Sandaracinus amylolyticus: one gene and its partner. The protein of the gene in region 1 interacts with the protein of each later gene in a pairwise test. Links are inferred from orthologs where the notes say so. Each region holds a gene or a part of one and is shown on either strand. Other genes may lie near its edges. The genes, in order: gyrB and gyrA.

What was found.
Region 2: the proteins of gyrB (region 1) and gyrA interact in binary tests that used the Escherichia coli proteins (3 or more experiments, as listed by UniProt). The link is inferred for Sandaracinus amylolyticus from one-to-one orthologs.

Annotation. Positions count from the first base shown.
Region 1 is NZ_CP011125.1:966,594-969,980, forward strand. Bases 237-3,308 are described here. They hold gyrB (DNA topoisomerase (ATP-hydrolyzing) subunit B), read left to right. Parts: upstream 237-556; coding sequence 557-3,061; downstream 3,062-3,308. Other genes in these bases: DB32_RS03875 (monooxygenase), read left to right, coding at 237-404; DB32_RS03885 (methyltransferase domain-containing protein), read left to right, coding at 3,168-3,308. In the rest of the region: more of DB32_RS03875, read left to right, coding at 1-236; more of DB32_RS03885, read left to right, coding at 3,309-3,387. UniProt on the Escherichia coli protein: DNA gyrase negatively supercoils closed circular double-stranded DNA in an ATP-dependent manner to maintain chromosomes in an underwound state.
Region 2 is NZ_CP011125.1:4,411,875-4,415,368, forward strand. Bases 273-3,451 are described here. They hold gyrA (DNA gyrase subunit A), read left to right. Parts: upstream 273-614; coding sequence 615-3,251; downstream 3,252-3,451. Other genes in these bases: DB32_RS18760 (GFA family protein), read left to right, coding at 3,248-3,451. Outside these bases: DB32_RS18750 (hypothetical protein), read right to left, coding at 1-270; more of DB32_RS18760, read left to right, coding at 3,452-3,494. UniProt on the Escherichia coli protein: A type II topoisomerase that negatively supercoils closed circular double-stranded (ds) DNA in an ATP-dependent manner to maintain chromosomes in an underwound state.

The DNA of each region.
Region 1 (3,387 bases):
TCGAGTTCCATCCGCCCGACGCTCCGCCGCGCGCGCCGGTCGAGTTTCTCTTCACCGGCAACATGTCGCTCACGCTCCCGCCGCGACGAGAGACGACGGTCACGAGCTTCCACGGCGTGCGCGACGGCGCGCGCATCTTCGCGCTCACCTCGCACACGCACTCGCTCGGCACCTACGCCGCGATCCATCGCGCGCGCTCGGAGACCGACTTCGACACGCCGCCGCTGCACGAGTCGACGGAGTGGGCCGAGCCCCCGCTGAACACGTTCGGGCCCCCGCTCGTGCTCGATCCCGACGAGGGCCTGCGACTGACCTGCACCTACTTCAACGACCGCGCGGACACGGTCAGCTTCGGTCTCGATTTCGAGGACGAGATGTGCTTCCTCTGGGCCTACTACTACTGAGCCCAAAAGCGCGTCTGAAACTGTAGTCATTTCAATGTGTTACGAGCGTCGCGCGAGGTTGCTGCGGCGCTCGTTCCGGGCTATTCTCAGCCTCTTTTCGGGGCCTCTCTTCTCCTTCGGAAGACATCTCCCCCGGAGAACACCGACATCGCATGTCCGTCACCGACTCGAACGAACCTCAGACCCCTGTCACCGAGGACAGGAGCCAGCCTCCGAGCGCGTCGTCGTACGGCGAGCGATCCATCCAGGTCCTCGAGGGCCTCGAGGCCGTCCGCAAGCGGCCCGGCATGTACATCGGCGACGTGCACGACGGCACGGGCCTGCACCACCTCGTGTGGGAGGTCGTCGACAACGCGGTCGACGAGCACCTGGCCGGTCACTGCGATCGCATCGTCGTCACGCTGCACAGCGACGGATCGATCACCGTCGTCGACAACGGGCGCGGCATCCCCGTCGGCATGCACGAGAAGGGCGTCAGCGCGGCCGAGGTCGTGATGACCGTCCTGCACGCCGGCGGCAAGTTCGACAACGACTCGTACAAGGTCTCCGCCGGTCTGCACGGCGTCGGCGTCTCCGCGGTGAACGCGGTGAGCGAGTGGCTGCGCCTCGAGATCCGCCGCGAGGGCAAGGTCTGGCAGCAGGAGTATCGGCGCGGTGTCCCGCAGGGCCCGATCGCGCCGGTCGGCGTGACCGACAAGACCGGCACGAAGGTGAGCTTCAAGCCGGACACTCAGATCTTCACCAATCCCGAGTGGAGCTGGGACGTCCTCAACAATCGCCTTCGCGAGATCTCGTTCCTCAATGCCGGTCTGATCATCGAGCTCGAGGAAGAAGGCGGCGAAGGGCGGAAGACGACCTATCAGTTCGCAGGTGGCATCCGTGAGTTCGTGAAGCTGCTCAACAAGAGCAAGACTCCGATCCACGACGAGGTCATCTACATCATCGACGAGCGCGACAAGGTGCAGGTCGAGCTCGCGCTGCAGTGGAACGAGTCGTTCCAAGAGCAGGTCTACTGCTACACGAACAACGTTCACAACAAGGACGGCGGCACGCACCTCACGGGATTGCGCGGCGCGCTGACCAAGACGGTCAACGGCTACGGCGCCGAGCACAACCTCGTGAAGGAGCTCAAGGGCGCGTCGCTGTCGGGCGAGGACGTGCGTGAGGGCCTGACTGCGATCGTCTCGGTGAAGCACCCCGACCCGAGCTTCAGCTCGCAGACGAAGGACAAGCTCGTCTCGAGCGAGGTGAAGGGCATCGTCGAGAACATCGTGAACGAGAAGCTCGCGCTGTTCTTCGAGGAGCACCCGCAGGAGGCGCGCAAGGTCGTCGACAAGAGCGTCACCGCGGCGCGCGCGCGCGAGGCTGCGCGCAAGGCGCGCGAGCAGGTGCAGCGCAAGGGCATGCTCGACGCGAGCAACCTGCCCGGCAAGCTCGCCGACTGTCAGGCGAAGGATCCGAGCGAGAGCGAGCTCTACATCGTCGAGGGTGACTCGGCAGGTGGCTCGGCGAAGCAGGGACGTGATCGACGCACCCAGGCGATCCTCCCGCTGCGCGGGAAGATCCTGAACGTCGAGCGCGCGCGCTTCGACAAGATGCTCAGCAACCAAGAGGTCGGGACGCTGATCACGGCGCTCGGCGCGGGTGTCGATGCGAGTGGCAACTTCGACATCGACAAGCTCCGTTATCACCACGTGATCATCATGACCGACGCAGACGTCGACGGATCGCACATCCGGACTCTGCTGCTCACGTTCTTCTATCGACAGATGCCCGAGGCGATCCGGCGCGGATACGTGTACATCGCGCAGCCTCCGCTCTATCGCGTGAAGAAGGGCAAGAAGGAGCAGTATCTCAAGGACGAGGACGCGTTCGCGCGCTTCGTCATCGACTCGGGCATCGACGGAGTCGTGGTGCGCACGACCGGCGGTCAGGTACCGCTCGCGGGCGACTCGCTGAAGCGACTGCTCGACGACATGAACAAGTGGAAGAAGCTGCTGCGCGCGATGGAGCGGCGGCTCGAGCCGTCGATCGTCGAGGCGCTGGTGCGCGTGGCGCGGCTCGACGCGGACGGGCTGCGTGATCGCGCGACGGTCGACAGCGCGATCAAGGCGGTCGAGTCGTACGTCGGCGAGAAGCAGCCGGACCTGCTGCCGATCATCGCGCGCGTGGAGGAGGACCCGGAGCACAGCGCGTCGCGCATCCGATTCAGCACGCGCGCGGGCGTGAGCACGAAGACGACGACGATCGACGTCGACTTCGTGAACGGCGCGGACTACGGGCAGCTGCGCGCGATCTGGGACGGAGTCGCGGCGCTCGGCGCGGCGCCGTTCGTCGCGGTGACGGGCGCGACCGAAGAAGAGGGCGACGGCGGGCGCACCGAGCAGATCGGCAGCGTCGACGACCTCGTCGCGTGGGTCGAGGCGCGCGGCCGCAAGGGGCTGTCGATCCAGCGCTACAAGGGTCTCGGCGAGATGAACCCGGAGCAGCTCTGGGACACGACGATGAACCCCGACACGCGCGTGCTGCTGCAGGTGAAGGTCGACGACGCGCTGCAGACGGATCAGCTCTTCTCGCTCTTGATGGGCGACGAGGTCGAGCCGCGCCGCGAGTTCATCGAGCACCACGCGCTCGACGTGAAGGAGCTCGACATCTGAGTCGGCGGGACGGGCCTCTGCGGAGGCCCTCCCGGCGCTCGATCGAGCCCGCTCTTCTCACCGCGCGCGGTGCGCGCATATCTCCGGCGCGGTGAGGAGCTCGTCGATGGCGCTGCTGGATCGCTCGGTCTCCACGATCGCGCGCGGGATCCGCGCGGTCCGCCTGCGCACGCCGTCGGTGCACGCGCTCTCGGAGATCCGCGCGCAGGCTGCGTCGCGCGCGCTCGATCGCGCGCGGCCCCACGCGCGCGCGATCGCGTCGCCGCTGCGAGCTGGTGAGCCCGATGCGCGCCGGGCGCTCGCGCGCATCGCCGAGTCCGCGCTCG
Region 2 (3,494 bases), 3.4 Mb from region 1 along the record:
CGCCTGGATCCGCAGCGAGTACGCGCCGTCCTCGCCCGCTTCGGCGATGACACCCGCGCGGCGGTCCTCGTTGAATCCCATCACGATCGCCAGCGGGCGCGACACGCCGCTCACCTCGACGAAGCCGTCCTCGTCGGGCGCCGAGACGAGGGCCGTCGGCGGCGGCAGGGGCAGCGTGGGAGCCGCGCAGCCCGGCGCGCCGACCGCGAGGCCGACCACGAGCACGAAGGGCGCCACGAGGCGCAGGAGGCTGCGGCGGAGGGTCTCCACGGTCGTGCGGGTGGGTCGCATTCGGCGCTTCGACTTTTCACTCGGTCGTTGGAAGTGCTCGTCGGACCAGAGTGGCGAGCCGACTCTTCATCGATGGCAACCGAGGTGCCACCCGCAGCTCGGGCCGGGATCCTACCGGATCGCGTGGGCGCCACGGTGCGACGGCGGCAACTCCGTTGGCAGGCCGACCTCTCTCTCACGCGTGCGTGCGCGCGTACGCCTACGCGCGTACGCGTGTAGGAAAAGACTGGTCGACGTGGTACCGTGCCGCCCTTCGATCGCAGCGAGAGCCGGCTCGATCCGAGCCCGGTGCGCCGTGGTCCCCGCGGAGAGATCACCCTTTCATGGCCAACGCCAGCCAGACGATCCCCCACTCGATCGACGACGAGATGCGCGCCTCGTACGTCGCGTACGCGATGAGCGTCATCGTCGGACGCGCGATCCCCGACGCGCGCGACGGGCTCAAGCCGGTGCATCGCCGAGTGCTCTACTCGATGCACGAGCAAGGCATCCGCGCCGGCAGCGCGCCGAAGAAGAGCGCGCGCGTCGTCGGCGACGTGCTCGGCAAGTACCACCCGCACGGCGACGCGTCGGTCTACGACGCCCTGGTCCGCATGGCCCAGGACTTCGCGATGCGGTACCCGCTGATCGACGGCCAGGGCAACTTCGGCAGCGTCGACGGCGATCCCGCGGCGGCGATGCGCTACACGGAGTGCCGCCTCTCGAAGATCTCGACCGACATCCTCGCCGACATCGACAAGGAGACGGTCGACTGGCGTCCGAACTACGACGACGCCGAGCTCGAGCCGAGCGTCCTGCCGTCGCGCATCCCGAACCTGCTGGTCAACGGATCGGCGGGCATCGCGGTCGGCATGGCGACCAACATCCCGCCGCACAACCTGCGGGAGATCGTCGACGCGACGATCCGCGTGATCCGCTTCCCGGAGATCACGATCGACGAGCTGATGGCGAACGACGACGCCAACGGCTTCCTCGGCGTGAAGGGCCCGGACTTTCCGACGCGCGGCTTCATCTACGGCACCTCGGGCATCCGCCAGGCGTTCCTCACGGGCCGCGGCCGCGTCGTGATGCGCGCGCGCGCCGAGATCGAGCCGATGCCGGGCAAGAACGACCGCGAGATGATCGTGGTCACCGAGATCCCGTACCAGGTGAACAAGGCCGAGCTCCTCAAGAAGATCGCGGAGCTCGTGCGCGAGAAGAAGATCGAGGGGATCAGCGATCTCCGCGACGAGAGCGATCGCGACGGCATGCGCGTCGTGATCGAGCTCAAGCGCGACGCTCCCGGGCAGATCGTGCTGAACCAGCTGTACCAGCAGACCCAGCTGCAGAGCACGTTCGGCGTCAACTGCCTCGCGATCGTGCACGGTCAGCCGCAGGTCCTGAACCTCAAGTCGGCGATCCAGATCTTCATCTCGCATCGCCGCGAGGTCGTCACGCGGCGCACGCGCTTCGATCTGCGGAAGGCGAAGGAGCAGCGCGAGCTCGTCGAAGGGCTCGGCATGGCGACCACCGAGGTCGACCTCGTCGTGCGCACCATCCGCGAGTCGCGCGATCAGGACGAGGCGCGCGATCGCCTGATGAAGCTGCCGCTCAAGGGGCTCGAGGAGTTCGTGCGTCGCGCCGGGCGCCCCGAGAACGAGATCACCGCGGCGAAGGCGCGCGGCGACTACTTCCTCAGCGAGCGCCAGGCGAAGGCGATCCTCGAGATGCGCCTCGCGCGCCTGACCGGGCTCGAGCGCGAGAAGCTCGCGGGCGAGTACGGCGAGCTCTCGGATCTCATCGCGAAGCTCGAGGCGATCCTCGGGAGCGAAGCGCTCCTGCTCGACGTGATCGTCGACGAGCTCAAGGAGGTCCGCGAGAAGCACGGCGATGATCGCCGCACCGAGATCGTCGCGGCCGAGGGCGACATCTCGATCGAGGATCTCATCGCCAACGAGCCGATGGCGGTCACCGTGACGCACGGCGGCTATCTGAAGCGCGTGCCGCTCACCGAGTACCGCGCGCAGGGCCGCGGAGGGAAGGGCACGCGCGCCGCGGAGCTCCGCGAGGAGGACTTCGTCGCGCAGCTCTTCGTCGCGAACGCGCACGCGGACCTGCTCTTCCTCAGCGACAAGGGCAAGGCCTACGCGAAGAAGGTCTACGAGATCCCGGTCGCGTCGCGCGCGTCGCGCGGACGGCACGTGAACAACATGCTCGCGGTCGATCCGCAGGGCGAGCGCATCGCGGCGATCGTGCCCGTCGAGAAGTTCGACGAGGAGCACTTCCTGCTGACGTGCACGCGCGGCGGGACGGTGAAGCGCACCGCGCTCAGCGCGTACGCGAACATGCGCTCGAGCGGCATCATCGGCGTGCAGATCGAGGACGGCGATCAGCTGCTCGCGGCGCGCATCGTCGACGTGAAGAGCGAGGTGCTGATCGGCACCGCGAAGGGCATGTCGATCCGCTTCCAGGTGGAGGACGTTCGCCCGATGGGCCGCGACACGCGCGGTGTGCGCGGCATCGATCTGCGCGAGGGGGATCGCGTGATCGGCATGGACGTGATCGACGACGAGTCGAAGCAGGTCCTCGCGATCAGCGCGAACGGCTACGGAAAGCGCACGCCGCTGAAGGACGCGGAGGGCAACTCCACGTGGCGCATGCAGAACCGCGGTGGCCTCGGGATCATCGCGATGGAGACGAGCGAGCGGAACGGTGAGCTCGTCGCGCTGCGTGTGGTGAGCCCGGACGATCAGGTGATGGTGATCACGAACGGCGGGCAGATCATCCGCACGCACGTGCACCAGATCCGCGAGGCCGGCCGCAACACGCAGGGCGTGCGCATCATCCGCGTGTCGGGCGACGAGCGCGTGGTCGACGTGGAGCGCCTCGCGGAGCCCGAGGAGGGCGAGCCGGCGCCGCTGCCGGAGCTCGGCGAGTCGATGCCGCCGCCGGGCGACGAGGGGCCGGGCGAGGACGCATGAGCGACGCGGGGCGCGCGCACCACACGGGACGCTGCCTCTGCGGCGCGGTCTCGTACGAGGTGCGCGCGCCGCTGCGCGCGCTGTCGTTCTGCCACTGCTCGATCTGTCGTCGCCAGCACTCGCACGTCGGCGCGTACGCGAGCGCGGAGCGCGACGCGTTCGTGGTGCACGATCCGCAGGGCGCGCTGCGCTGGTATCGCTCGTCGCATGACGTGCAGCGCGGGTTCTGCGGGCACTGCGGGG